Regions from separate parts of the Oceanobacillus sp. FSL W7-1309 genome, predicted to be linked through region 2. Evidence: predicted binding sites of a transcription regulator. Region 2 holds the regulator's gene; each other region holds the start of a gene.
What was found. Region 2 encodes Rex, which represses fermentation and respiration genes when NADH is low (regulators of the CRP and FNR family bind a similar motif). Its sites were predicted from a motif close to TTGTGAAATATTTCACAA; they were not measured.

Region 1: the regulator Rex is predicted to act here: its motif matches at 4,813-4,830, upstream of NST46_RS21200 (cytochrome ubiquinol oxidase subunit I).
Region 3: the regulator Rex is predicted to act here: its motif matches at 4,788-4,805, upstream of nadC (carboxylating nicotinate-nucleotide diphosphorylase).

What each region holds. Positions count from the first base shown of each region.
Region 1 covers NZ_JBBOBX010000002.1:1,738,655-1,749,185, reverse strand. Annotated here, with positions in the region: gene cydD (thiol reductant ABC exporter subunit CydD) at 1-431, shown strand, start outside; gene cydC (thiol reductant ABC exporter subunit CydC) at 428-2,149, shown strand; gene cydS (cytochrome bd oxidase small subunit CydS) at 2,176-2,295, opposite strand; gene NST46_RS21205 (cytochrome d ubiquinol oxidase subunit II) at 2,301-3,326, opposite strand; gene NST46_RS21200 (cytochrome ubiquinol oxidase subunit I) at 3,323-4,663, opposite strand; gene NST46_RS21195 (YfiT family bacillithiol transferase) at 5,040-5,549, shown strand; gene proB (glutamate 5-kinase) at 6,056-7,171, shown strand; gene NST46_RS21185 (glutamate-5-semialdehyde dehydrogenase) at 7,168-8,415, shown strand; gene NST46_RS21180 (NB-ARC domain-containing protein) at 8,643-8,840, opposite strand; gene NST46_RS21175 (SCO family protein) at 8,866-9,444, opposite strand; gene NST46_RS21170 (sensor histidine kinase) at 9,723-10,531, shown strand, end outside.
Region 2 covers NZ_JBBOBX010000001.1:2,248,315-2,258,845, forward strand. Annotated here, with positions in the region: gene NST46_RS10790 (ABC-F family ATP-binding cassette domain-containing protein) at 1-928, opposite strand, end outside; gene NST46_RS10795 (redox-sensing transcriptional repressor Rex) at 1,080-1,718, shown strand; gene NST46_RS10800 (hypothetical protein) at 2,016-3,032, shown strand; gene NST46_RS10805 (YdiK family protein) at 3,109-3,306, opposite strand; gene NST46_RS10810 (CPBP family intramembrane glutamic endopeptidase) at 3,310-4,029, opposite strand; gene groES (co-chaperone GroES) at 4,305-4,589, shown strand; gene groL (chaperonin GroEL) at 4,668-6,299, shown strand; gene NST46_RS10825 (CsbD family protein) at 6,712-6,912, opposite strand; gene NST46_RS10830 (BCCT family transporter) at 6,986-8,563, opposite strand; gene NST46_RS10835 (Na-translocating system protein MpsC family protein) at 9,043-9,735, shown strand; gene NST46_RS10840 (hypothetical protein) at 10,027-10,245, shown strand; gene NST46_RS10845 (hypothetical protein) at 10,276-10,531, shown strand, end outside.
Region 3 covers NZ_JBBOBX010000002.1:1,279,345-1,289,875, forward strand. Annotated here, with positions in the region: gene NST46_RS18905 (solute symporter family protein) at 1-550, opposite strand, end outside; gene NST46_RS18910 (TRAP transporter permease) at 849-2,786, opposite strand; gene NST46_RS18915 (TAXI family TRAP transporter solute-binding subunit) at 2,879-3,886, opposite strand; gene nadC (carboxylating nicotinate-nucleotide diphosphorylase) at 3,910-4,755, opposite strand; gene NST46_RS18925 (transcription repressor NadR) at 5,001-5,528, shown strand; gene NST46_RS18930 (hypothetical protein) at 5,619-5,750, shown strand; gene NST46_RS18935 (glycerol dehydrogenase) at 5,778-6,872, opposite strand; gene NST46_RS18940 (CHRD domain-containing protein) at 7,226-7,636, shown strand; gene NST46_RS18945 (EAL domain-containing protein) at 7,875-9,092, opposite strand; gene NST46_RS18950 (acyl-CoA dehydrogenase family protein) at 9,311-10,450, shown strand; gene NST46_RS18955 (MaoC family dehydratase) at 10,505-10,531, opposite strand, start outside.

The DNA of each region.
Region 1 (10,531 bases), on a different contig from region 2:
AAAGCGCATATCAAGAAGAAATTATCAAAGCAGCTGAAAAGGCAGGGATTAATGATTTAGTGGATTCGCTTGAACATGGATATGACACGTTAATCGGTGAAGGAGGAAGAGGCCTTTCTGGTGGGGAGAAACAGCGAATAGCGCTAGCCAGAGCATTTCTCAAACGCCCATCTGTCATTCTTTTTGATGAGCCGACGACAGGGCTGGATTTGCAAACGGAACAAATTCTTCAGAAATCAATGGAGGAACTAGGAAAACATTCGACAGTTATTACGGTTGCTCACCGCCTTCATACGATTCAAAAGGCTGATAAAATCGTCCTTTTAGATAACGGTGAAATTAAGGCAGCAGGAACACATGATGAGTTACTAACAACGGTAGAAGCCTATCGGAATATGGTGACTGTACAGCAGGGAGGGATGACTAAATGAAGGGATTACGTTCTGTCATCAAGATCGTGTTGCAGGAAAAAAAAGATGTCATTTTTTCAATTGCTTGTGGATTTCTAGCTGGAGTAACTGCCGTCGGGCTATTCTCATCGAGTGGTTATTTAATTTCCAAGGCAGCCTTAGTGCCACCGATCTATTCCTTGATGGTACTTGTTGCGATCGTTAAGCTACTCGGAATAATATCGGCATTAAGTCGATATGGTGAAAGATATTTTTCACATCGAGCGACTTTTACAATGCTAAGTAATTTGCGTGTTTCGTTTTATAAAAAAATGGAGCCACTCGCACCAACTATTTTTCAAAGTCATCGCAGTGGAGACTTACTAGCAAGAATCGTTGGCGATGTAGAATCGCTGCAAAATTACTTTTTACGTGTTTTTTACCCACCGATAGTGCTTGTTCTTGTATTTCTTGTTACCATTCTTTTCACGGCTTATTTCTCCATTGAAGCAGCCTTGCTTCTGCTACTTGGATTATTATTAACCACTTTGGTTGTTCCGTTAGTCATCGGCATGAAGCAACGGAAAATCGATTATCGTGTTAGGAGTGAGCGAGGCAATTTATCAACGGAAGTAACAGAATTCCTGTACGGGTTTCGTGATTTAAAAATATATCAGCAAGTAGATGACAAAGAGGAAGCATTATTAAAATCAGCTGATACGTATTTGTTGGAGCAGGAGCGGGAAAATGTGCATCGTTTATTTAGTGAATCGGCAAATACGTTTCTATCCCTACTTGTTTCCGTATCCGTGCTAACGGTAAGTGCATATTTCGTATCCGTACAGCAGCTAGATGGTTTGTTTCTTGCCATGCTTGTGATGATATCCTTAACACTGTTTGAAAATACTTCTCCGATGGCGGCTTTTCCAAGCTATCTTCAAGAAAGTCGTCAGGCAGTAACAAGGCTAGATGAGGTAATGGAGAGGAAAGGAAATGAGGATGATTCGTTCGAAACGCTGCAAATTAAACGGGCTCCTTCCATTACTTTTCATGATGTGTCCTTTGCTTTTCCGACAGAATCACGTGATACATTAAAAGATCTAACGTTTCATTTACCTGCTGGTTCAAAAACGGCAATTGTCGGTCCAAGTGGGTCCGGGAAGTCTACCATTATGCAGCTTTTACTGAAATTGTACCAGGTACGAGATGGTGCTATTTCACTTAATGATCAATCGGTAGCCGATCTAAAAGCTGAGAGCATTTGGGAGCATGCGAATGTTATGCTTCAGTCGAACCATTTTTTCTATGGAACAATTCGAGATAACTTAGCGATTTCTCAGGATGGATTAGCTGACAGAGAGATGGAAGACATTCTGTTTCACGTACAGTTAAATCATTTTGGATTGGATGATCAAGTTTTAGAAAAGGGAGAGAATCTTTCAGGCGGCGAAAAGCAGCGATTAGCACTGGCGCGAATACTGCTAAAACAAGCACCATTATGGCTGCTGGATGAACCAACCTCGTCCATCGATGCATTAACAGAGGAACAGCTATATAAACGGCTATTTGAAGTAGCTGAAAATGATACAGTCGTTTTAATTAGTCACCGTTTAACAGGGCTTGAGAAAATGGATCAAATTATTGTCATGGATCAAGGGGAAATTGCAGAAGCTGGCACCTTTGAAGAATTGATGAAAAGTAAAGGTTATTTTTATCAAATGAAGAAAATCGAACAAAGTGTTTTTTTGGCAGATCTGTAAAAAGAAAAAGAAGCTGACGGAGAAGATTAGTCCTCGTCAGCTTCTTTTGTTACAGGTTTATCCTTACCGGCTCCCCAAAATGCAACCGCAATCGCAATTAGAATAATGAGAATGGGAGCGACAAAGATTAGAAAATCATGAAACATTTAGCTCACTCCTTCTTATTCTTGATTCCTTGTACATAATTTTTATCGAACAGAAATAGCCGTAATAACAAATACAAGGAGGGAAGCAATAAGGCTAGGCCAAGAATAAACACGAATACTAATGAAATTGCCATCGCCGTATTAGTGAACCCTTCATAAATGGTAAGATGCGGGTAAAGCAAGTACGGATAATGGGAAACTCCATACGCGAAAAATGCCATTGCAAATTGACCGACAAGCAGCCAGAATGCCATACCGTAGTTTCTTCTTTTCCAGATGAGCCATACTGTTGCAAACCATAATATAAAGGAAAGTGCAAACATCCACCACAAATCCATAATCCGTTCAAAGTGGGCTTCATTGTGAGAGCTTAATTCATAAACAATGCCACTAGCAGTAATAATCAATGGTAAAGCCCACCCAAGTGCGTATTTCCGCATCAAATCAGTTGCTTTTGTATCACCAGTTTTATATGCGTACCACGTAAGGAAGACAGCGGATATATATAAAACAGCAACAATGCTTAATGCCACAATAGACCAGGTTAATGGGCTAGTAAATAGAGCTGCGTAATCAAGCACTGGGTTATCGTTCACGATGGATACGAACCCACCCTCAGAGATGGTTAAGACAATCGACAATGAAGCTGGAATTAACAGTCCGGAAGCTCCATACATAAAGGCATATCCTTTATGACCTCGTGCTCCATACGATTCAAACGCATAATAAGAGCCTCGGATTGCCAGCAATACTAGCGCAATACTTCCTGGAATCAGTAAAATTGTTCCGAAGTAATATGCCGATTGTGGAAAGAACCCAACAATCCCAACGAAAAAGAAAACAAAAAATACATTCGTTACTTCCCAGACAGGAGATAGATAACGCTGAATAATTTTAGATAAAATATGTTGCTTACCAGTTATAATGCTTTGGGCGTTAAAAAACCCTGCACCATAGTCGATCGAGCCGACAATGACATATCCAAATAAAAATAACCAGAGTACGGAAATTCCTAGAACTTCTAAACTCATTCAGAATCACCACCTTGCTGTTTGGCGATCGCCTTTTCAATCGGATCGTTTTTAAACATTCGTCTTAGCACGACAACCGTACCAACACCTAAAACGAAATATAATCCTACGAAAAGGATAAACATATGGCCAACATAATCACTTGATGTTGCTGCTTGATCAACCGTCATGATTCCTCTGAGTATCCAAGGTTGACGACCAACTTCCGCCATCCACCAGCCAGCTTCAATTCCTAAGAATGACAATGGCCCACCAAGGACAATAAGTGATCGGTACCATGCTGTCTTAACGAAAGACCAGCCTCGTTTTGCTCCAACCCAATAGACGAATGAGAGAGCCAGCATGAACATACCGATTGTAACCATTAAATCAAAATAATAATGGATAATTAACGGTGGCTGTTCTTCTGCTGGAAATTGATCTAATCCAATTACTTCTGCATTTGGATAACCATGCGCAAGAATACTTAATCCAAATGGAATTTGCAGCGCGTAATTCACTTCCTGATTTTCATCAAGCATTCCATAAAGAATGAGTGGTGCAGCTTCCTCAGTTTCAAAATGCCATTCAGCTGCAGCTAGTTTCTCAGGCTGATATTCTGCCAAGTACTTTCCAGACAGGTCTCCAATTAACACAGTTGCAATGGAAAAGATAAGTCCGATTTTCATCGTCATAAACAAAGCTTTTTTGTGGTATTCATGTTTCGAACCTTTAAGCAATCTGAATGCAGCAATGGCTGCCAGCATAAATGCAACGGTCATATAAGCAGTAGCAAGTACGTGGGACACTTTCGTCGGCATTGCTGCAGTAAACATTGCTGCAATCGGATTTGCATTTACAAGTTGTCCATTCATAATGTCAAAACCTGCTGGGGCATTCATAAAGGCGTTGACAATCGTAATGAAGACAGCAGACATACCACCTCCAAGTGCAACCGGGATCAATAATAGTAAGTGTTTACGAGGGTTATCAAAACGATCCCATGTATACAAATAAATCCCTAAGAATATTGCTTCAAAGAAGAAAGCAAAAACTTCCATAAATAATGGCAATGCGATGATATTACCAGCAAGCTCCATAAAGTTAGGCCACAATAGTGATAATTGTAAACCAATTGCAGTTCCTGTCACGACACCTACGGCAACCGTCACGACAAACCCTTTTGCCCATCGTCTAGCCATCAGCATATAGTGCATATCGTTCTTCTTGATTCCAACCCATTGTGCAATCATGATCATGAGGGGCACCCCTACACCGATGGTTGCATAGATAATGTGAAACGAAAGGGTTAAAAGGGTTAATAATCTACTGGCAAATACCGGATCATCAAATAACAACGCAGATCCTCCTCCTTAATTTCACAAATAAACCACCTAAGATTAGGCTCTACTTAGATATGTAAAGGCACATCTAAGTTCATTCTAACGTGTTGACGTACCTAATTGGATATTAGATATGACAATATTTCAAACGGGAAATGAATTAATTGTGAACTCTTTAACAATCTTATAATAAATCGAGAAAATGACAACCAATATGTATTTTCCCCAAAAAAATCGTTGTTAATCTATATTTAATTGGAAAGGTATTTCTTGAAAAAGAGGACCATTTCTATGGAAAGCGTTTACTAGAGGGATTAGATAGATATGTTAAAATAAAAAGAGGATGATCTAATCAAATTAAAAATAACGAATAAAGGAAAGGGGATTAAAAATGGATGTCAAATATCCAATAGGGAAATTACAGGTTCCTGAAAAAGTAACATTAGAAAATACACATGAATGCCTAAAAGAAATTGAAACTTACACGATCCGTTTAAGGAAAGCTGTTGACTCATTAAGTAATGAGGAACTCAGCAGACAATATCGTGATGGCAGCTGGACAGTTCGTCAGCTTGTTCATCATATTGCAGATTCCCAGTTGAATATGTATCAACGTTTGAAGCTTGCTTTAACAGATGAAAATCCCACAGTACCAAATTTTGATCAAGACAAGTGGGCTATTCAACCGGATACAAAACTTCCTATAGAAAGTTCCATTAAAATGCTAGAAGGCATAAATGAACGCATCGTATCTTTAGGGAATAATTTAACTGAAGAGCAATTAAATCTGGCGTTTACTCACCAAAAAAACGGTAAAATCACGGTTGCAACAAAAGTTGCAAAATTAGCTTGGCACGAAGAGCACCACTTAGCCCATATAAAAATCGCTTTAGCAGAATAATACATTATATATGGAATTGGCTTATCGAGCTACGATAAGCCAATTCTTTAAAAGTGGGCTTAATTTTTTATTCATCCAGTAGAATCTTCTAGCTGTCTTTTTTTAGTATTATCGAGCAACACGTCCTTTACTTTCATAATAACCTTCATCAAATTAAAAATTACCAATAAAAAGAACTGAATATTTTACCTATTGACAACGGGATTTTTTCTCGCCATAATAGAAATCAATATATTGAACGTTAATAAAGGACTAGTATGCGGTACTTGCTATGAAAGAGAGCGGAATTTAGAAGCTGAAAGATTCCGTCATAGACAACCTGCAGAACCTACCTTTAGAGTCCCATGCCAATACATGGGCGCATTTCCAGCGTTATGGATGAAGTGGAATGTGCATACATTCAAGTAATGGTGGTACCGCGGAAGAGAGCTCTTTCGTCCTTATAATATAGGGCGATTGGGCTTTTTTGTGTACATAAGGAAATACGTTTAATGGAGGTAATCGAAATGCGTAAGCAACGAATCGTAGTCAAAATTGGCAGTAGCTCCCTAACAAATGATAAGGGTGAAATCGATCAGCAAAAACTAAATGATCATATTCACGCGCTGGCTGCGCTTCGAGAAGCAAACCATGAAGTTATTCTTGTATCTTCAGGTGCTGTTGCAGCTGGCTTTAGAAGGCTTGGTTATTCATCAAGACCCGTCACCTTAAAAGGAAAGCAGGCTGCTGCTGCTGTTGGGCAAAGCTTATTGATTCAAACTTATATGGAAAAATTCAGTGTCTTTGGAATAACGGCGGCACAGCTACTATTAACGCGGGATGATTTTTCAAATCGAGAACGTTACCGGAATGCTTATGCAACCATGACAGAGCTGCTGGAAAGAGGTATTCTTCCAATCATAAATGAAAATGATACTGTGTCAATTGAAGAATTGACATTCGGTGATAATGATATGTTATCAGCTTTAGTTAGTGGGTTTATCCATGCGGATCAGCTCATTATTTTAACAGATATTAATGGAATCTATAGTGGGAATCCAAGAACGAATTCTTCGGCGGTAAAATATGATTTCCTGGATGAGATTCCAAATGAAATGATCGAAGCTGCAGGAACGAGCGGTTCAAAAGTTGGAACAGGTGGCATGAAATCAAAGCTAATGGCCGCTAAAACGGCAACAATGATAGGTGTTCCTGTCTTTATCGGTCATGGAAATGGCCATGATAAACTCCTTCAAGTGTTGCAAGGAAGCGGAGATGGTACGTATATTGCCGGTCATGCTAAGGAGCACATAAATACACGGAAACAATGGATAGCAATTCACTCCGAATCAATGGGTAAGCTTTATGTTGATAAAGGGGCAGAAGAAGCAATATCCCATCACGGTAGTAGTCTGCTTTCAGCTGGAGTACTAAGAATAAGCGGGACATTTGAAAAGGGTGATGTCGTCCAGGTTTATGGAATACATGAATTACTTGGCAAGGGAGAAATATGCTGTTCGTCCGTTGAATTACAAAAGGCAATTGAAGATCATATGGAAAATGAACGCATCACGCCATCTATAGAAGCCATCCACCGTGATGGCTGGGTGAGTGTACAAAAAATTGGGGAGGAACTGTCATGAGTGAAGTTATTCAAAAAGGGAAGGTTGCTAAGAAAACAAGTTATTTGATGACTGGAGTTACAACAAAAGAGAAAAACGAAGCATTAGCTTTGATAGCAGAGCAATTAATAATGGATCAGGAAATGATTCTTATTGAGAATGAAAAAGATTTAGCAACAGGAAAAGAAAAGGGTCTGTCGGAATCTGTATTAGACCGGATTATGCTGAATCAAGAGCGTATTGAAGGAATTGCTGCTGCAATCCATCAAGTAATTGACCTCCATGATCCGATCGGTGAAATCTTAGAAACGATCAACAAGGAAAACGGACTCAACATAGAGAAAAAGCGAGTACCTATTGGAGTCATAGGTATCATTTATGAAGCTAGACCGAATGTGACAGTAGATGCCGCAACACTTACGTTAAAAACTGGTAATGCAGTTATTTTGCGAGGGAGCTCATCGGCTAAACATTCGAATATTGCATTAGTCAGATCGATTCACCGTGCGTTGGAGAATAGTGCTCTTCCAAAGAATGCCGTACAATTAATCGAGGACACAAGCAGAAAAACAGCAGGAGAGTTGTTTCGTTTGAATGATTACCTGGATGTATTAATTCCTAGAGGCGGAAAAAACCTGATCGATACGGTTGTGCGCGAAGCTACAGTTCCAGTAATTGAAACAGGCGCTGGAAATTGTCATATCTTTATTGATAGGACAGCTGAGAAAGAAATGGCAGAGCAAATTGTACTGAATGCAAAGCTGCAGCGGCCATCAGTGTGTAATGCGATCGAGTCTCTATTAATCGATGCTAATTGGTTCAATCAACATGGTAGTGACCTAATGAAAAAACTAGGGGATAACGGTGTACAAATTTATGCTGACGAGCTTGTTCGAAAAGTTATTCCAACTGCTATCGAAGCAACAGAGGAAGATTGGTCGAGCGAATACCTTGGGCTTTCCATTAGTATTAAGGTAGTGGATTCGGTTGAGGAAGCAATCGGACATATTAATCAATATGGAACGAGACATTCAGAGTCGATCATTACGGAGAACACTGCACATGCCGAAATGTTCCTGCAGCATGTCGATGCAGCGGCCGTTTACCATAATGCCTCAACCCGATTTACCGATGGATTTGAATTTGGATATGGAGCCGAAATTGGAATCAGTACACAAAAGTTACATGCTAGGGGTCCGATGGGACTTGCGGCATTAACATCAAGTAAGTTTCAAATTAAAGGTAGTGGTCAAATTAGAAATTAACACTGTCTATGTAAAGGGGCTGTTCCGTGCTGGAGCAGCCCTTCCTATTACTCGAATTATTGAATGGATGAAGAATGCTGTTTGAATTGGATTATCCAGCGCTTTCTTCTGACAATTATAAGGTCGATGAACGGTTGGTATTTCATTTTATAAAGGCTGAATAATTTCTTCCTTAAATCGCTCGTAGTGAACATTGCCACCAGGCTCAGACATCCGTTTTTCTGTTTTCATTTCAAAGGAAGGAAAAAGTCATCCATATGAAAAAGGGTACAATCGAACTTTGAGGCAAGTTGTTTTCCTAATGTCGTTTTTCCGCTTCCGCATCGTCCATCAATGGCAATGATTTTTGGTTTATCTGTATGATCTAATTTTTCGAGTGTGCTATATAGTGTTGAATAGATTGCCTTGTATTCACTGGTCGGCAACTCATTTCAACTCCTTATCTATGTGCTATTCCTTGGTTACAGCTCTCAAATCTCCTACGATAATATCAATTTCACTTGAGCTTATACCATCATACCCTTTAATAACCTCTCCCTCAGGATTAACAAGAAAGAATCTAGTCCCATGCATGACTTGATTATCTCCTTCTAGTGGTTCTTTGACCAAATTTTTAAAGGATTTGATTGATAATTCTTTGATTGTTTGAAAGTCATATCCAGTTAAAAATGACCAGTTTCCAAAATCTGCCTGATAACGCTCGCCATATTCCTTCAGAACCTCTGGTGTGTCATAATCGGGATCAACTGAAAAAGATACAAGCTGGACATCGAGGTTTTCGTCCTTCATTCTGGATTGCAACTCAGCCATATTTGCTGTCATTGGAAGACAAACAGTCGTACAATTCGTAAAAATAAAATCGGCTATCCACCATTGACCTTCCAAGTCTTTAAGGCCTAAGCTCTCATTATCTTGTGTTGTGAATTGAAAATCATCTACTTTTTCCGACATGTTTGTTTCAATAGCTTCTGAACTACAGCCGATAAGAATGAAAGCTAATAGTATATGTAGCAGGAGTATTTTCTTCATTTGAATGTCCCCTTTTATTTATGCTTCTTTTCGAACAATCAATCTATTATGTATGTAGCGCTAGTATAACATTATATCACGAATTAAGTGTTGGCGATTCAGTGAAACCATTGTGAACGATTTCTCGCTGGAGAATCAAAGAATTTGAAAATTTCAGAGGCATAACAGCCAAGTTTGATTTTATAGTAGCTGGTTAGTATTCTTAAAATAATGTGTTTTATGAAGAATGTTATAGTGGAGAAACAGTATATAAGGAAATTTCAAAAGGAGCGGGGAAAATGCGGAAGTCATCAGAGAAACAAAACATCCGCCCAAGAATAAGGATTAAGCTAAAAGCAAAAATGATTGCATTAATAAGTATCTTAATTGTAGGGGTTTTTATCATTTTCGCATTATTCCTTGAGAACTTTATTGAGGATACGATGGAAGAACAGATTGGGAAAAGAGCGCTCGGTGTTGCCACAAGTGTCGCAAACATCCCTGAATTGAGGGAAGCTTTTCAATTGGAAAATCCGGCAGCTGTCATTCAGGATATTGTTGCCCCCATTCGGAAGGGAACAGAGGCAGAATTTATTGTAGTTGGAAATACAGAGAGTGTTCGTTATTCACACCCCAGTACAAATCACATCGGAAAAAGAATGGTTGGAGACGATAATGAACGGGCCCTGAAAGATGGAGAGTCCTACGTTTCTGTTGAAGAGGGGTCGCTCGGATTATCCATTCGGGGAAAAGCGCCAGTTTTCTCTGATGAAGGAGAAATTATCGGAGTTGTATCGGTTGGATTCTTAAATGATGATATACAGAAAGTGATTGCAGATCAGAATCATTCGCTTTGGATTACCTTATTTCTTATAATATTGCTCGGTGTTCTTGGAGCTATTTTTATTTCACATTATATCAAAAAATTACTGTCCAATATGGAGCCGGAAGAAATATCACAATTAATGATCGAAAAGGAAGCTATCTTGCAATCAACACATGAAGGGATAATTGCTGTTCATAATAATGGGCACATTACAATGATGAATGCTCAAGCCCAGCAACTTTTATTTAAACAACGAGTAGGGGAAAAGGATTACAGTGGAAA
Region 2 (10,531 bases):
CTAGTGGCCGATCAAGACGCTCCATTTTTTCAAGCTGCTTCCGCCTGCTTTGTGCTCGTTTTGTAGTCGAAGCACGTACAATATTCCGCTGGATAAAGTCTTCCATTTTTTTAATTTCAGTTTGCTGCTTTTCAAATTCCTTTAATTCCTGTTCATAATTTAGTGCTTTTTGCTCCAAATACTTGCTGTACGAACCATGGTATTTTCGCGTTTTATGCCGTGAAATTTCATATACAATGGAAACTGTTTTATCAAGAAAGTACCGATCGTGTGAAACGATGACAATGGCGCCTGGATAACTAACGAGATAGTTTTCCAACCATGACAATGTATCAATATCAAGATGGTTGGTCGGTTCATCAAGAATAAGCAACTGTGGTTTTTGAAGCAGCAATTTACCCAGGGCAAGTCGTGTTTTTTGTCCACCACTAAGTTCTGCGATTGGAGTATCATAATCAAAGGACTCAAAATTTAACCCACTAAGTACAGCTCTAATATCAGATTCATACGTATAGCCCCCATCAGTCTGATATGCTAGTTGAAGTTTGTCATATTCTTTAAGGACTTTGTCATATTCTTCTCCAGATAATTCGCTGGCTTTCTCCATCTCTTTCTCTAATGCTCGAAGTTGCTTTTCCAATGATTTTAAATGGGAAAATACCTCTAGCATTTCATCCCAAATGGTTTTCCCTGATTCTAACGTCATATGCTGGGATAAATAACCGAATGTAAGATCCTTCGGTTGAAAAAATTCCCCTTCATCATACGATAATTCTTGTGCCATAATTTTAAGTAATGTTGACTTACCTGCACCGTTTCTGCCGACAATAGCTATACGGTCTTTATCTTTAATTTCAATTTTAATATTTGATAAAATCTCTTCAGCACCGAAGGATTTGGAAATTCCGTTTAGTTGCATTAATATCATCTTTTTCACCCCATCATGTACAGTGTATCTTATAGTTATTTAACGAGGCAACTGAATTGTGAAAAATATCACGACTTATTTGACGTTTTCTGTTAAAATAGAAGGAAAGAACTTATCATATACAACTATTGGATTGAAAAGAGGAAGATTGATGGAACAGAATAAAATTCCACAAGCTACTGCCAAGCGGCTGCCTTTATATTATCGTTTTCTTAACAATTTAAATCAGCAAGGGAAGAAGCGAGTTTCCTCAAAGGAGCTGAGTGATGCAGTAAAAGTGGATTCTGCAACAATTCGAAGAGACTTTTCTTATTTTGGCGCATTGGGAAAAAAGGGATACGGCTATAATGTAGAGTATTTATTAGGATTTTTCCGAAGTACGTTGGATCAGCATGAGGTTACAGAGGTTGCATTAATCGGAGTTGGGAACTTAGGTACAGCCTTCCTTCATTATAACTTTATGAAGAACAATAATATCCGGATTACTACGGCATTTGATGCAGATACAGAAAAGGTTGGCACGGATATTGGCGGGGTACCCGTTTATGATATTCGTGATTTAGAGGAAAAGTTAGAAGACATTAAAGTCGCTATCCTAACTGTTCCAGCTGTTGAAGCACAAGTGATCGCCGATAAGCTTGTAGAAAAAGGGATTTCAGGGATTCTTAACTTTACTCCTGCAAGGATTAGTGTACCGAAGCATATTCGGGTCCACCATATTGATCTTGCTGTTGAATTGCAGGCCCTTGTCTATTTCCTAAAGCATTATTCGTTAGATAATCCAGAGTAGATATTACTCATTGTAAATTTTTGTTTATTTACAAGGCTATTGATATTAGGTCAAAAGCCTTGTTTTTTTATGGTTGGATTTGGATGTCCTTATATTGGTAAATACCATAATTTATTTGCATCAATTCCATAAAATCTCCGTTTTAAACAACCACTGGAAACAAGCTGATAAATATTAACTAGATAAATGGAACTAATATTTTTCTGAAAATTATTGGTTCTTAAGACATCTATCCATTTACTGATTATTACGTTAATCTGTATTGGGAATATATTGAGAAAGAGGAGGAATTTATTCGTGAACGTGAAAAAGGTTTTAGGTATTATGTTTGTTTTATTTATTAGTTTGTTCATTGTTGCATGTTCAAATGAAAGTGACAATGAGAGTGAAGGGACTAACGATGCTGAAGCAACTGAAGAAACAAATGATGCGGAAGCAAACGAGAAAAACGGGTCTGAAGAAGCAGAAGAAAATGTAGTTCCAGAAGATGAGGCATTATTTGCAGTACTTGAAGCAAACTTAGAAGCATTAACAGAAAATGACTTGGATGCTTACATGGAAACCATACATAGTGAATCTCCTTTATATGACTCAACACGTACGACAATCGATCAATTATCTGTGTATACATTAGATATGGAATTATTTGATTTAGTTGTAGAAGAAAAATCAGAAGAAGAAGCAACAATCTCTTATAAACAGACGACAATGAAAGTCGATGGTCCTGATTTTATGAATAATGAAACACACGGGGTTCATGTCTTGCGACCAGATGATGGTGCATGGAAAATTTATAGTTCCGAAGAACCAAGCGAAATAATTCCTCTTGATGAGAATGGGGAAGTTATCGAAGAGACTGCTGCTGATGCAGCGGCAGAAGGTGTTTACATTGACACAATTACGAGCTTAGAAATTCCGTTTGATGAAGGAAAGTGGGAGCTTGAGAACTATGAGGAAGGAGACGGTGAAGCAACCGCTGAATTTCTTTTAGTTGATGAGGATCAAACGAATTTCACAGAGCTGTTTACGATTCATTATTATCCAGATGGTGATGAATTGTTAGGTGCTGAAGGCTTTATCGAAATGATGGAAATGAATTTAACAGAAATGACTACAGGTGAGCTTGAATTTAATTCTGCGGAAGAAGGATTTTTTGATTTTTCATTAACAGAAGATGATATTCAGCTCGATCAGGAAGAAGTAGCAAGGGTATTTGCGAAAGACAATGATTTGTATGTTGTTCGCTACACAACGTTTGAAAAATCAATCGAAGATAAAGATGAATGGATAGATAAGTTGAAGTCTATCCAATAAAAATAAAAGAAGGCTGTTTCAGTATTAATCTAGAAACAGCCTTCTTTTTTATTAAGAAGATCTATATAGTATCTATTTAATGCTTCTTCTTTTTCAATCGAAAATACTTATTAAGCAATCGAACTGCAACTCCAAAGGCAAGCGTTGCTACAGCAGCAAAAATGAGCGTGGTGGGATTCCAGATTGTTTGCCCTTTGCTTTGGACGGCAACGTAAATAAAAATCATTGCCATTATGAAGTAAATGAACGCTTTAACTAACAAAGAATGAATCATTCATTAACCTCCAATAAGGATCATTTGCAATTGCTCAACCTGACGTTGCATTTGCTCAAGTTGTCGCTGCATTTCTTCTGGATCCATCGATAATTGCCCGACAACAACTAATGTGTTCATTGCTGCATGAACGATAATCGGAACGAGAATTCGTTTTGTCTTTACATAAAGAAACGCAAATACAAACCCCATCGAAGCATAAATTAGGATATGTTCCATCCCTTCATGAATAAAACCGAAGATAAGGGCGGAGACCAAACCTGCGAAGAAGAAATTCATGCGCTTATAGAGACTGCCGAAGATAATTTTTCGGAAAATGATTTCTTCCAATATTGGGGCAATCACTGCAGGAATAATAATAAATAATGGGGCTGCACGAGCTATATCCATGATACCTTGAGTGTTTTCTGATCCAGGTGAAATCCCTAGTATATTCATTTCAATTGCTACTGCAATTCCTTGTGCAAAGAAAGCCATGAATACACCGAGGATTGACCAGAGTATCATTGAGCTCATCGGTGCTGCATTGCGTGTATCTCTCATCTGCATATCGGGCTTCATAATCCACAAAATAATAAGAAGTCCGAGAATAAAGCTAAAAATGGACCAGTAAATCACACCTTGTACTGGGATATAATGATGCTTTGCAAGCAGAGCAACGGGAAATGCAGAAAGCTGCATCAGTATATAAGTTAAAATGACATACCAATATCTACGTGCCAAATAAAACGACTCCTTTTGCTTTGTATAGTTTAGTATATGTATTACATATTCCATCTATTGATCATCAATCATCATAAAAGATATTTTATCATATTATACAGGCTGTTAATATTATGAGCCCCTTTACATAAAATTTTACTAGAAATTAAATAAAATTATAGACACATTACTTGCATTTTTTTATGGGATTAATTATTATGAATATAGAAATTAGCACTCAATCATTGAGAGTGCTAATAAATCTAATACGTTAAAGAATTGAGGAGGCATTCTACATGATTAAACCACTAGGAGATCGTGTTGTTATCGAACTTGTTGAGCAAGAAGAAACAACTGCAAGCGGTATCGTACTACCAGACTCTGCAAAGGAAAAACCACAGGAAGGTCGCGTAGTAGCAGTAGGATCTGGCCGTGTAACTGAAAATGGGGAAAAAGTGGCACTTGAAGTTGCAGAAGGGGACCGCATTATATTCTCTAAATTTGCTGGTACTGAAGTGAAATATGAAGGTACAGAATACTTAATTCTTCGTGAAAATGACATTTTAGCTGTAGTAAGCTAATCGTAACACAAAACCAACACATACATGAACGACGACAAATAAATTTTTCGAATGATTATTTTAAAGGAGGAATTTTAAGTGGCTAAAGATATTAAGTTCAATGAAGAAGCACGTGGAGCAATGCTGCGCGGTGTAGATGTATTAGCAAACGCTGTAAAAGTAACGTTGGGACCAAAAGGACGTAACGTTGTTTTAGATAAAAAATTCGGCTCACCTCTAATTACAAATGATGGGGTAACCATTGCGAAAGAAATCGAATTGGAAGATGCTTTTGAAAACATGGGAGCACAGCTTGTATCTGAAGTTGCATCGAAAACAAATGATGTAGCTGGTGACGGTACAACTACTGCAACAGTTCTTGCACAAGCAATGATTCACGAAGGTTTGAAAAACGTTACAGCTGGTGCAAACCCTGTAGGTATCCGCCGCGGTATTGAGAAAGCTGTAGCAACTGCTGTTGAAGAATTAAAAGCAATTTCTCAACCGGTTGAAAGCAAAGACTCTATCGCACAAATCGCAGCTATCTCAGCATCTGATGATGAAGTTGGTAACTTAATTGCTGAAGCGATGGAACGCGTTGGCAATGATGGCGTTATTACAATTGAAGAATCAAAAGGCTTCAACACAGAATTAGAGGTTGTTGAAGGGATGCAATTTGATCGTGGATATTCTTCACCATACATGGTTACTGACCAAGATAAAATGGAAGCAGTATTAGAAGATCCATACATTCTTATTACAGATAAGAAAATTGGTAATATCCAAGAAGTATTACCAGTATTAGAGCAAGTTGTTCAACAAGGAAAGCCATTATTATTAATCGCTGAAGATGTTGAAGGGGAAGCTCTTGCAACATTAGTTGTAAACAAACTTCGCGGAACGTTCAACGCTGTAGCTGTTAAAGCTCCAGGATTCGGTGACCGTCGTAAAGCAATGCTAGAAGATATCGCTATCCTAACTGGTGGAGAAGTGATTACTGAAGATCTTGGATTGGATCTTAAGTCTGCTACTATCGAACAATTAGGACGTGCTTCGAAAGTTGTTGTAACAAAAGAAAACACTACAGTTGTTGAGGGTGCTGGCAACCCAGAAGCAATCTCTGGCCGTGTTGCACAAATCCGTGCACAAGCAGAAGAAACAACTTCTGAATTTGATAAAGAAAAATTACAAGAGCGTCTTGCTAAATTATCTGGTGGTGTGGCAGTAGTTAAAGTTGGTGCTGCAACAGAAACAGAATTAAAAGAGCGCAAACTGCGTATCGAGGATGCATTGAACTCTACACGTGCTGCAGTTGAAGAAGGCTTCGTATCCGGTGGTGGTACTGCCCTAATCAACGTTTACAACAAAGTAAGTGAACTAAACCTAGAAGGCGATGAAGCAACTGGTGTGAAAATCGTACTTCGCGCAATCGAAGAGCCAGTTCGTCAAATTGCACAAAACGCTGGTTTAGAAGGTTCTATCATCGTAGAACGCTTGAAAAACGAAAAAGTTGGCGTAGGATATAACGCAGCAACAAACGAATGGGTAAACATGGTTGAAGCTGGAATCGTTGACCCAACAAAAGTAACACGTTCTGCACTGCAAAACGCAGCATCTGTAGCAGCAATGCTATTAACTACAGAAGCTGTTGTAGCTGATAAGCCTGAAGAAGGCGGTGCACCTGCAATGCCTGATATGGCCGGCATGGGTGGAATGGGCGGTATGATGTAACAAACCACCCTTAAATGTTGATTTATAAACGTTTGGGATGCTGTTGCGAACCCCGTCAAACTAAAAAGTAACATAAAGGTAACATTTATTATAAATTTAAGTTTAAAAGGGCGTTTTCGTATAAAGTTCTCACTTATGCGGAAGCGTCCTTTTTCATTTTTTCCATTTTTATGTGAAGATCGTTCTTCTTTTTAATCCATTCAATATTGATGTTTCGCTACCCATATTATATTTTTGGTCAATGATTTATATCCTAGGTTGCCTTATAAATACTCTGTAACAAGCTTTATCTTAAATTCCTCACCATATTTAGCCAAAAAAATCCCCCCGAAAATTAGAGGTGAAAATCTAATTTTCGGGGGGAGGCACCATTTCTTACTGCACCGTTTTATATTACACGCTCTTAGTCTTCTCATTTTTTCTGATCGGTCTTTGTTTCATTTGCTTCATTCTTTGCATCACCAAAGGTGTCCTGAACCTCACCTTTCACTTTATCCTTTTTGCCGCTTGCCTGGACTTTCTTATTATCTGTTAGGTTACCAACTTGATCTTTCATTTCACCTTTAGCTTTATTTGCTTTACCTTTTATTTTGTCAGCATTTCCGTTACTCATTTTGTTTTCACCTCTCTTTTATCATTTATTTCCTGTTATAAACCCACATTAAACATTCTTGTTCTGTTTAGTACTATTTTTTCTGTTTCCGTGGCTTGTTTTTCCTTACATTATTGACCCATGCTCGATCCTCATCCATCATTTTCTTAGCGGCATATATGGTCAGAAACTGGACGAAAATAATCGGTATCCCCATTATTCCTGAAACTACCTCCAGCGGAGCAAGACCGCCTATGCGCATTAATAATAAGGAGAATACGGTAATGATTGCCGCGACAATCAGACGCAAATTCTTAGAAGGTTCTGATTTACTCATGTTCCTTGTTCCTGCATAGGAAGCAATCGTATATGTTGTTGAATCCAGTGTCGTAATCATAAAAAGCATGGCGATGACGACAAAGGCTGCAATTGCAAAGATAGCGAAAGGCAATGAACTTATAATTGCTGGTATGGCAGCCATCGCGTCTTCCTGGATAATATCTAATACAGGTAATTCTCCACTTAGATACCTTTCGACACCAAGACCTCCAAGGACGGCTGTTGCACCCCAGGATATGAGCATTGGAGCCAATAGATAAGTCAAAATCATTTCCCTGATCGTTCTGCCTTTTGATATTGTTGCAGCGAAAACACTATGCAGCATGGCCCATGTTGCATTATAGGCAAACCAGAACACAGTATTGCTTTGTATATGTGTACTTTCTCCCGGGTATACGGCGTTTGTATTTAAAGACATATCAATATAATGTGTAAATAGAAACCCGATGGAGTCCGTAAAATAATTAAGAATGAATACACCAGGTCCAGCTACCATGATAAACACAGCAAATATTCCAGCAAGATACATATTAAGGGTGCTTAATTTCTTAATACCCCTTTCGATCCCTAAATAGGCACTAATGGAGAAAAACAATACCCACACGATGGTCACGATCAATGTTAAACCAAATGTGATTTCGATATTAAATATTTCTGCTAAACTATAGGTAACAATCGGTGTACCCAGTCCTAAAGTAACAGCAGCACCTGAAAGGATACTAACTAGAAAAATAACATCCAATATTTTTCCACCAATCCCATCTGTAAACGTATCGCCAAAAATACTGCGGCATGCTTCGGAAATCCGCATATGGGGTTTCTTGCGGACATGCACAAGATATCCCAGGGCAGGTGCAGCCATAACAAAAATAGCAAAGGTTTGGAAACTCCACAGGAACATACTATAGGCGTTACCCCACATCAACGCTTCCGCTGATTGTGCTTCCACACCAAAAGGGGGATCAACTGCGACATTTCCCCATTCAGTCATACCGGTTCGCATAATAGTGGACCCAAGCCCCATGGCAATTAGAATGGAGGAATATTCAAACAGATTGAATCTCGGCTTTTCCATCGGATCTCCTAACACGACATTCCCGTATTTGGAAAATGAAAAATAAAGACCTGCGGCAACCATTAAAATGGCATACCATAAATAGCCCCAATTTAAAATATCGACAATCTGATTAAATATGCTATTTAATAGTTTCAATGATTCATTTTCATATAACGCAAATGGAACACAAATTGCAATCATAATTAATATGGATGGTGCAAAAATGCGATGATCAATTAATCTTCTCTTCTCTTTGGATCTGTTTTCTTTATCCATGAAGTTACCTCCTATACTTCTACAAACGATTCAACTATTAAATTTTGTTTTTCTAGGTACGCTCTCCACTTCAATTTTACTGAATGGGAGCCTGTTTAAAAGTCTATTCAAGCTTTAATTTCTGCTCCATAATCCGAGGTGAAATGAACTTAATTTCAGAATGCGCTGAATAATGTCTACCACACCTACTACTATTAACAATGTGACCAACGAGTGAATAATCCAGGCTAAGAGCAGATAGGCAATATAAACGAGGACATCAAAAATTAACCATGAAAGCAACGAAAGATATGTTCCCCACTTCTGGAAAACTTAAACGATTGATGGATAGTTTTTTTATTAATTCTATAGTGAATATAGGAACCGCCTGTTATCAAACGTAGAAAATGGTTAACCTTGTATTTAAGGAAACACATTGCTATACTATTTCTCAGGGTGGGAAAAATAATGTTTCTGCCTATAAAAAGGAATGACTATTAATGGAAAAAAACTCTGTACAAGCTGAAATAGCAAGTTATATAGGGAAGCTTTTAAGGGATAACTTTGGGAAAGGACCATCTTCCGTTTATGTTTCCTTAAAAAAACCATTTATCACCATACACCTGAGAGATTTTCTAGCTCCGATGGAACGGGTGTTATTGTCTCAGGGAGAAAAAATGAAAGTGGAAGAAACAAGAGATCTCCTCATGCAGGAGCTTATCCCTGGGATCAAGGTTACCTTAAAGGTTATTGCAAGTTTAGAAGTAAAGGAATTGTACTATGATTGGTCTCTTCATAATCGTTCGGGCATTTTAGTCGGGGTTTTGGAGAATGAAGAGGATGAAGACAATGCGTTAGAGAATTACACTGAAAAAGAAGCAGTCCATAAAGATATAATGCGTATAAGTAGACAGGCAGAGAAATTACCGGAATTCGTAGATTCTTGTTTTCTTAATGAAAGAACGCTTTTAGTGATAAGAACAGGTATCTTGGTCAGAATTGAAAAAGAATTAATTAAAACCGGGTTTGAAGAACATCTTAAGCTTACGAAAAGGCAATTAGAAAAAGGACTATTACACGCCGGCGATTTTGAAAATATTCTTCAAAAAAGCGTGGTTGATATCTTTGTTGATTGGGATTTCAAGCTGGATAAAAGCTATATTATATTTATTTTACAGCCAAATAACAATTAAGGTAGAAGTGAGCCGGACAATAGAGCTGGACATAAGCCGAAAGGGATCGTTATAAGATCCTTTTCGGCTTTTTTATATTAATAAGAAGCTTTTTCTATGAAGCAGATTTCTTAAATTGCAGCAAAAAATACAATCTTGGAGTTATGCATTGTTTATTATCATGCAACTTATATCGCCTTTTCTATTGTCGGGAAACCGTAATTTTCACAAGAACCACCGACAAACAGAACGGGTAACTATTTCCGCAATAAAAAGGATGTAAGTTAATTAGTTAAGGAGAAGAGGTTTGTCATGTTTGGTTTATTTGATTTATTACGATTGTTAATGTCGGTACTAATTATCCTGCCACTCTCGTCCGTGCTTCGTGAATCAGGGTATTATTTGGCAGCCACTATTTTAGGTGCGAAGGAAAAAAAGCTTATTATTGGGAGTGGGCCAGTTCTCTTTCGACTGCCCACAATCGAGGTTCGAAAATATTTCTTTATGTACAGCTGGATGGAGTATGAATAATTAAATCCCAGTAATCGTTTCTGGCATGGGGTGATTTATGCGGCCCCTATTATTAACCCTTTAATTGCTGGTTTGCTTATTAATTCACTCTTAGCGGAGGGTGTACTCTCGAGCGGAGTGTTTTGGGATACGTTTTTATTTTACATCTTTTATTATATCCTCTTTGATCTTCTTCCGGTCTATTTACCTGATGGACAGCCTACAAATGGCCGAGCAATTTTTGATTTGATTTGGCATGGTGAACGGTCTGACTACATGAAAAAAGCAGAAGAAAACACAGATATAG
Region 3 (10,531 bases), on a different contig from region 2:
ATACTGTTTTAATGATTTGGACCCATGATGTAGCAAACATTCCACCAAAAACAACATAAATAGTCATTAATAATCCTATAATTAACACAGAAGTTGAATAATTAATATTTAACAATAAACGAATCAACAATCCTGCAGCAACTAATTGAGGAATCATATAGAGAACCGAAATGATTAATGCACCAACAGCCATCACTCCACGCATTTTATAACTCGGAAAGCGTGCGCAAATCACATCTCCTAGTGAATATTTGCCCAAGCGGTGTACTGGCTCAGCAATAAAGAACAATACAATTAAATATGAAACTAAAAATCCAATCGCATACAAGAAACCATCAAAGCCATTAATCGCAATGGTACCAACAATTCCTAGAAAGGAAGCTGCACTTATATAATCCCCTGCAATTGCCATCCCATTTTGTGTACCTGTTAAACTACCAGCAGCAATATAGAACTGGTTGGTTGTTTTACTTTGCCTTGCCGCCCAATAGGTAATAATTAAGGTACTAACGACAATACAGAGAAAAAATAGTAGATAGGTAATGTTCATCGGCTCACCCTCGTTTTTTTAAGGTAGAGGATCATTATTCGAGAGCTAAATCCTCATGCTGTATTGTTAAATGCACATTTTTTAAAATATGTAAAAATAAATTCAATTCTTTATTTTTATTTTACTATAAATTTTATATGATAGGGGGTTAGAAGTAAAGGCTTGCGCGTAGGTTGATTCAGTGTTCTTGAACTAACTGAAGTCTTGGCAGCTCTCGTTCTCCTACTTCATAACATACAAAACGAGGCATTATCAAGCTACAATATTACCTTGATAACACCTCATTCGATAAAGCTGACTAAGATCGAAGTTCAGTAGCTCTAACAGGCATTTCTTCTTTTCTTTTATTCTGTGAAACATAGACTAAAATAATAATTACGATACCAAGTGCGCTCGTCCATAGATTAGCATACATAGATAGCGCACCGCTCACAACTAATAGAATCCGCTCCAAAACATTCGTCCGTGTTTTTAACCAGCCAATCACCCCTCCTGCTAGAGCCGTGACACCAATAACAGCAGTCAAGAGTGCCAGTAATACTTCTACAAAACTTCCGTCCATTAAGAGGGCGGGTTCTAAGACAAACATGAATGGGACAACAAAACCGACAATACCTAGTTTGACAGCCTCTAGTCCTACGCGGTTCGGGTTTGCCTCGGCAATTCCCGCTGCGGCATATGCGGCAACAGCAACAGGTGGGGTAATTGCTGAAAAAATTGAAAAGTACACAATGAAGAGATGTGCAGCTATCACTGACACCCCTAATTCGATTAAGGCTGGACCTGCAAGCATCGCTGTTAGGATGTATGCAGCAGCAACCGGCATTCCCATCCCTAATACGATACAAATCAGCATCACAAGAATTAATGTCGGAAACAACATCCCTTCTGTTAATCCAAGCACAATACTCGTTACCTTTCCACCAAGACCAGTTGTCATAATACCAGCAATAATAAGACCTGCGGCGGCACAGGCTGTTGTTACAGGAATTGAGGACCTTGCGCCATCCACTAATGCCTCATAAGTCTTTCGCACGCCCATTCGTGTCTCTTTGCGAAACCAGCTAACAATGATTACTGCAAGGAGGCCATAGAATCCTGTACGTGAAGCACTGTAACCTTGCACTAAGAGAACAACTAGTACAATTAATGGAATAAAATAAAACCAGCCTTCTTTAAGCACTTCGCTGACTTTCGGAATATCTTCCTTGGCAGGTCTTGGTAAATCAAGGCGCATGGCCTCAAAATGAACCATCGCAAATAAAGAAACATAATATAGAACGCCAGGAATCAATGCTGCAATTACAATGGACCCATATGACATTTGTGTCACTGCGGCCATTAAAAACGCCGATGATCCCATAATCGGAGGCAAAATGCTTCCCCCTGTAGAGGCAGCAGCCTCCACTGCTGCTGCAACCGCTGGTGTATAGCCTGATTTTTTACTAACCGGAATCGTAAAGTTTCCCGTAGTCACAACATTTGCTGTTGGGCTGCCAGAGATAGAGCCGAAAAATGCACTAGCAAGAACTGCTACCTTTGCAGATCCTCCTCGCGTTCTTCCTGCAATAGCTGTTGAAATCCGAAAGAAAAACTCCCCGGCACCTGATTTTTGCAAGAACGCACCAAACAACATAAACATAAACACAAATGAAGCCGCTACAGAAATTGGCGATCCCCAAAGTCCATTAAAGCCGTAGGTGAGCTTTTCAATAAACTCAACCGCAGACATTTCCCGATGACCAAATAGCCCATCGAAATGATGGCCCCACAATGTATAAGCAAACCCAATAAACACAAGAACAATAATTGGAAAACCAATCGTACGTCGTGTTGCCTCAATCGTTAAAACAATAAACACAAGTCCGAAAAAGAGATCCCAACCTGTTAATGGATTCATAATTGGTATTCGAACTGCAATCCGCTCAGCATGGAACGTGAAATAGATACCCGCACTGATTGCCAACACAACAAAGGAATAGTCAATCAAGCTAGGCTTATGACTTCGAACTGCTTCCTTTTGTGAATAGCCATAAAGTAAAAATGTAAGTGCAAGAATAAATGCTAAATGGATTGCCATTTGATTAAGTGGATCAAGATTCCCAAAAATTACAGACCAAATTTGGTAAACAGACAATCCAAATGCAAAAAATATAAAAAGCTTCATTGGGAGGCTGGATAGATTACGCTTGTATCCTTCCAACAGCCATCTGGTTAATACTGCTTTCCTGTTCACAACGCAATGACTCCTTTCGAGAAAAAGCAAAACCTAGTAATCTTTTCTAAAGCAAGCAATCTGGCGCGCCCTCAATAGAACACAAAATAATATTATGGAAGCATTCCTTTCTCTCGGAAAAATTTTTCCGCACCTGGATGCAGTGGCACATTACCAACTTTCATCATGTTATCTTCTGATAGACTATTAAATTCCTTGTGTACCGTTCTAAGATAGTCAAAGTTTTCATAGATCGCCTTTGTCATCTGATAGACATCTTCTTCCGGAACATCTTTATGAGCAATAAGTATTGCCGGGGTGCTAACGGTCGCTACGTCTTCCTCTAAAAAGGGATATGCAGTAGCATTAATCGTTCCTGCATCCATTCCAAGCTTTTCGGATACACGCTCGATCACCTTTCCATTTAATTCAAGCATTTTCAGACGCATCAATGTTGACGCTTCGATAATATCGCTTGAAGGCGCTGACACCGCATCTCCACTAGCGTCAATCCGATTATCGGCCATCATTTCAAATGTTTTCGATCCAGATAAATAATCAATCGATCCTCCCCAAGAAATAATGTCACCATAGGAGATTCCATATGCTTCTAAAATGTTGCGGGTAATAATTTCACCGGCTGCTCCCTTTTGATCGACTGCCAATCGAATTGGAGCTTTTTGCTTAATCATCTCTTCAAAGGAATCATAGTAAACGTCCGCAGCAACTATAAATTGGTAGTAGTTTGCCGGGATCACAACACTTACAGATCGAATATCTTCATAGGGCTGATCATATGGCTCATCACCACTATATGCTGCGTAGGAAGTCATCGCATAGGATAATCCATACGGAACAGTTCCCGTAGCGACGGTTAGTGGGTTTTCCACGATTCCACCTGGTTCCACCGTAATAATAGCTCCTTCATGTTCCCTGCGAATTGATTCTGCGATTCCTTCAGCAAAAACAGACCAAGCACCACCAACCCTTCCACCAACAATCGTTGTGTGAAAAGTCGCTTCCGATTGAACCGCCCCTTTTGCTTCTTGTTCGTTATCTTTTTCACATGCAGTTAGGAAAACAAACCCAAAAATAATTGCAATAACGATGGTTTTGTTCATCAAACGGCCTCCTGTTGCTGGCTTTATTTTTTACTTCCTTCATTCACCTGCAAGCTAATATCCAATGCTTGAACAGAATGTGTTAATGCACCTAATGATATGTATTGCACCCCAGTATTTGCATACGTTGCTAGATTAGCAAGCGTAATTCCACCAGATGCTTCGGTTACGATAGAAGCGGGTACAAGATCGACAAATTCTTTTACTTCCTCTGGACTGCGATTATCGAACATGATAACATCTGCTTCTGCATCTACGGCTTCCAATACCTCGCTTTTATTCTCTGTTTCCACTTCAATCTTTATCATATGACCAAGTGCAGCACGTGCTTTTTCAACCGCTTGTGTAATTGATCCACAATAGGAAATATGATTATCTTTAATCATCACACCGTCATATAATCCATTTCGATGATTCTTCCCTCCGCCAGAAGTAACTGCATATTTATCAAACATTCTTAGACCTGGCATTGTTTTTCTTGTGTCACAAATACTGATCGATGGATCGTTCAAGGCTTCTGCACAGTGGTTCGTCATCGTCGCAATTCCACTCATACGCTGCAAAAGATTTAAGATTACACGCTCTCCAGAAAGTATGGAACGGACAGATCCATAAACTTTTGCAATCACCGTTTGTTTTTCAATTTTATCACCATCATTAAAATGTAGCTCCACCTCCACTTCAGAATCCAGTAAATGATAGGTTTCCTTAATAATAGAGAGTCCAGAAAGAACTCCCGCTTCTTTCACGATAAACAAGCCTGTTCCCAATTGTTCCCTTGGGAAAATAGAATCGCTCGTCAAATCTTGATCACCAATATCTTCGATTAAAAATGTTTCGAGTGCTTTTCGTAGTTTGATTGGATTCATAATCGTTACTCCTTCACTTGTTGTCAGTCTGATTGTGATTGTTTTCACATTAAAGACATTAGAATACGCTTACTTCCAGAAAGACTAGCAATCCTCTAGAGACAAATCTAGGTTCAGCTACTAGATAAATAGTCATCTGTCTTGACTTCTATATTTACATAGAATTAATATATTATCAAGTACTACTTACAAAATCACACGTAATTGGACTAAATGTCACAGAAATGTTTAAGGAGGGCAATAAAATGCAGCACGAAAAAATGCCTTCAGCAAAAAGACAGCAGCTCATCATACAAAAACTAAAGCAATCGGATCAACCAATAAGTGGCAGTGATTTCGCCAAACTTACCAACGTATCCAGACAGGTGATTGTTCAGGATGTGTCGATATTAAAGGCGAAAAACGAACCGATTATCGCAACAAGCCAAGGGTATCTCTATCTTAACGAGCAAACAAATAATCAAAAGCAACAAGTAATTGCCTGTAAGCATGATGCTAGCCAAACACAAGAAGAGCTATACTTGATTGTTGACCATGGGGTAACGATCAAAGACGTTATTGTAGAACATCCTGTATATGGTGACATAACCGCTTCGATTCGGGTCAGCAACCGAAAGGAAGCTGACGAGTTTATCAAAAAGATCCAGTCCACGGATGCTTCATACTTATCTGCACTAACCAATGGAATTCACCTGCATACTCTTGAATCCGATTCAATCGTTAAAATTGAAGCTGCTTGTAAGGACTTAAAAAACTCCGGCATTCTAATTTAATTTGTTTCGGTCGAATCATGTTTGAAATGGAGCTACAACGGTTACAGGACTATATAGAAATACATCCTAGTTTGTCAGCGAGGTGATAACATGTCCAATCAAGACAAAGAAAAACAAAGCGATGACTCGCTAGAGCAAAAGCAAAAAAACAATGATCCAAACCAGGATATCGAGCCACAACGTGAAACAGATTCAAAACCTCAGGAAAGTAATAGAGAGTAAGGCGGTTACCAGCCTTACTCTCTTATTTCATTTAGTTTTACTCAATTGATCCACCGCGAGAATTGCCGTAGCAACATCATCTGGAGTAACATCCTGGGAAAGATTTCCCATTGTTTCTCCCTCCTGTGTAGCTGCTTCTCCAACTCTTCGCAAATCTTCGTAGGATACTTCTTCTAAATGCATTTCCTTTAATGTTGTAGGTAATCCAAGCGCTCGATAAAATTCAATATATTTAAGTATTTCATCTTGTGAATGCAATTCTAACACGAGCTGCGTTAATGTTCCATACGCTACCTTCTCACCATGTGTCAAATGGTGAATATCACCCTCGAGTACGGTAAAACCATTATGAATTGCGTGTGCAGCTGCTAGTCCACCACTTTCAAAACCAAGACCGGATAGCAATGTGTTCGCTTCAACAACGGCTTCCACATGCTTCGTGACCAGGCCCTTTTGCACTGCTTTATAAGCTGCTTGTCCATAAGCGAATAATGTTTTTTCACAGGCTTCAGCAATTGCTCGTGCGGCAATACTAGTCTTGCCGCCTGCCATTGCATCTCCATTGCTTTTAATTGTTGCTCTTGCCTCTACCCATGTTGCCATTGCATCCGCAATTCCAGAAGCAAATAGTCGTGGTGGAGCACCTGCAACCACTTTCGTATCTACGAGTACCAACTCCGGATTTTTATCATAAAATTTATAGGACTCGAACACACCTTCATCACTATAAATAACAGATAAAGCACTGGTTGGTGCATCAGTTGATGCTGTTGTAGGAACAATCACAACACTCACTGCCAGACCATCAGCAACTGCTTTCGCTGTATCAAGTGTTTTTCCTCCGCCAACTCCGATGACGCTATCAACTGCTTCGTTCTTCCCATCTTTTACAATTCTTTCTACTTCATTTAATGAAGCTTCTCCATTAAATTCTACGTAATGAAAATCTAAATCATCTGCTTTCAAGCTCTCCTCTATTGTGGAGCCTGTTATTTTCCAAACGGTTTCATCTGAAAGGATTAAAGGCTTTTTGCCAATTGACTTAACATGCTGTCCAATATCTTTTAATGCATTCTTCCCTTGAATATACTTACTAGGTGAGGTAAAAATAATATTCGCCATGTTTTCGCTCCTTTTTATGTAGTTTCATCTCTATTATGCCATACCCATTAAAATTTATTTTAGGTACGCCATGAACCATATATTCCCTTTATTCCTCTTTTTAAAACGCACCTATTCCTTATAGGTGTTAGCCAAAATTATACTAAACCGTTTACATAGGGATAGTCGTACAAGCAAAATTGCTTCTTGGTAATAGAATACATTAGAAAACGTGGCATTCGTTGAAGGGATTTTAATAAGTTCCTGCTTTTAAGAATTCTCATACTTTGGATCGCGAGCTTCCTTTAGTAAATGCCTTCGTTTCACAAATCCGGATGGAGCTTATTGATAACTATAAATGGAGGGTAATTTTGATGTATAATGACTATTTTTATATTGCAGAATTAACAGGCTCACAAGAGTCACCACCAGTTCGGACATATGCTGATGGTACAACACTCTTTCATGTGAGTAGAAATGGGAATGAAATCCGCTATCGACTTGCTGCCAATAATATTAACAATATGACGCAAGCACATATTCATGTCGGACGCAGAAATATTAATGGACCTGTCGTCGCTTTTTTATCCAGTGAAGCTGCCAGTCTTGAAGAACAAGAAACTATTTTAGAGGGGTTCCTAACATCCGCTGATCTTACTGGACCACTCAAAGATAAATCAATCTCAGACTTAGTTGATCTAATGAATGCTGGAAAAGCATACGTCAACATCCATTCAAAATCATACCCGAATGGAGAAATCCGAGGAAAGATCACGCAACACTAAAAAATGCAAGATCATCCCATATGATACTACCTTAGGCTGATTTTTTATCAGCTTTTTTATTTTCTTGAAATTTAATAATCTTATCTAAGTCTAAATAGAAATTCTATTTTACCATAAGGATAAACGGCCAATATACCAATTAAAAAAAATCCATTTTGACTTTGACTAAGCTGTTGCAAAATGGATTTTTTACATAGTATACAAACAATGGTTCATTCTTGGACTTTCAAACAGTTAATTATAGCAAACCTTCTTGTTCATACAAATAAGCATATGGAATATCTAAAAATACATACAACGTTTCTGAAATCGGGAACGAATAGGTTCTAATGCGTTCATCTCTTTCAATATCTGTGTATAAGTCAGATAAGAGCCCTTTTTTCTCGACATTCATACGCATCACATTTTCGAAAAAGTACGGGCGCCAGCTCCAGTTTTTATTCCTACCTTCATAATGCAGTTCCCACTCTCCTATAGCATTTTTCTCTGCATTTGATGACAGTTGAATCCCTTCTTCATTACAAATATAGATACGAAAAGCAAAGTTCGTGGATGCCTCACCAATTTTCAGGATAATATCATCATAAGCATCATCTGATTTTACAGATGGCAGCATCATTTTAAATTGCTCATTAATCCAATTGGTTAATTCAAGCTGGGCTTTCATTTTTTTACGTTCAAATAATACAAACCGTTGAAAGTCTGTTTTAATCTTTTCTTGAGAACAATCTGCTTCGACAAAATTAGATTCTGGCTGTTTTAGATAACTTCCCTGGTAATAATGCCCACCATGACGCCATGCGTAGTTTAATTGACTATATGTAGTGATTCCCTTAAACAGGAGTGCCGCTCCAATTTTACGAGAAAGCATCGATAACGAATGATGGACATCGCCATATAGCTGCGGTAATAGGTCATCATCTAAAAATCCAGCATCTACTTTTACAATGTTTGGTTCTAATTGAACTAAACGTTCTAAACTAGCATTTCGTTGTTCAACATCAATGGCAATCCGAATACCAAGCGTCTTCATATATTTGATGAGCTTTCTTAAATCATTGCTTTGCTCCGTGATTGAAGCCTCCTTTATTTCTATGATAATTTTATGCAAATCCAGTCCTTTTTGGGCACTAGATTGTAAAAGAGTTAGCAATGATTCTCCATCATCTTTCATTAATAGTCTAGCATTATAATAAAATGTCAGATTCATTGACTGATCACTTTCCATAAACGTATGCAATGCCTTTTGTTGAACATCATTATTCAGTTCAAAGTGGAAATCTCCAGGGATTGAACCGTCATCAAAAAACCAGTCCAACTGCTTTAGATTGCCGTTTTCTTCTTTAAATAATGGAAGTACTTCATAACCAACAATCAATTGCGTATCCGCACTGATAACCGGTTGGTAATATGGTATTACCTGCTTCAGATTTAACATAACCTCTAAAGGATCCAACCCAATCACCTCCGTTAGACACATGCTGCTTCCCTATTACCTGTCAGCTTTCATTACGACATTTTTAGGGGATACTAAGAGTATACTCCAAAATTGATATTTTCTTAACTAACAACTTCAATTTACTTTTTTAAGAAGGAATGAAATAATAGATATATTAATCCAATCTGTTTTATAAGATTTAGTAACCAATTCTTTTATGTACAGGAGGATCACAAATGAAGCTTACAACATTAAATGCTATGTCAGAACGAATAGAACTGTTAAAAAAAACAGTTGAACCTTTCAAAGTTCGCGCCCAGGCGCATGATGAAAACGGGACACTTCCTCATGAAAATTTTGAAGACTTAAAAGCAGTTGATTATCCTGCTTTAACAGTTCCAAAGCAATTTGGCGGAATGGAAATATCGCTAACTGAAATGCTGCAGCATCAAGAAGTCATTGCCCAGGCTGACGGCTCAACAGCACTTTCAATCGGCTGGCATATGGGCATTGTCAAGCATCTCGGTGAAAATGAACGTTGGCCTGAAGGGCGCTACGCAACTGTTGCTAGAGATGTCGTTAAACATGGCGCATTATTAAATAACGCCGCTTCTGAGCCGGCAACCGGAAGCCCAACGCGCGGTGGCAAACCGGAAACCTTCGCAACGAAAACAACAGGTGGCTGGATTGTAAATGGAAGAAAAACCTTCACGACACTCTCACCCATTCTTGATTATTTTATAGTCAGTGCTTCCATTGATAGTGAAGATCAAGTTGGGAATTTCTTGATAAAACGTGATAAACAAGGTGTGCGTGTTGATGAAACATGGGACTCAATCGCAATGCGCGGAAGTGGAAGCCATGACTTAGTCTTAGAAAACGTTCATGTAGATGCTGATGACCTTGTGGAACGAATCAAACCAGGTCGAAAAAAGCCCGCTGGATGGCTATTACATATTCCTGCATGCTATCTTGGAATAGCACGGGCCGCACAAGCTTATGCAGTTCAGTTTGCAACAACTTACTCGCCTAATAGTATTACAGGAACAATCGCTGATTTACCAAATATTAAGCAAAAATTAGGCGAAATGGAGCTTGCAGTATTAGAATCGGAGCATTTCCTTTATTCTGTTGCAAGAAAATGGGATGAAAATGGAGATACAATCCGACAAACGATGGGACCTGAGCTTGGTGCAGTTAAATTATCTGTCGTAAATAAGGCGATTCATATTGTTGATTTGGCAATGCGAGTTGTCGGTGCGCGCAGCTTATCGAAACAAAATCCATTACAGCATTATTACCGTGACGTGCGTGCAGGACTCCATAACCCACCGATGGATGATGATATGACGATTATGCAGTTGAGTGGGAGATAAGGTTTTACTCACTTCAACATAAAAGTGCACATAATCAGCGCATTATGTGCACTTTCATCTTCCCCTACGAAAACTTAAAAG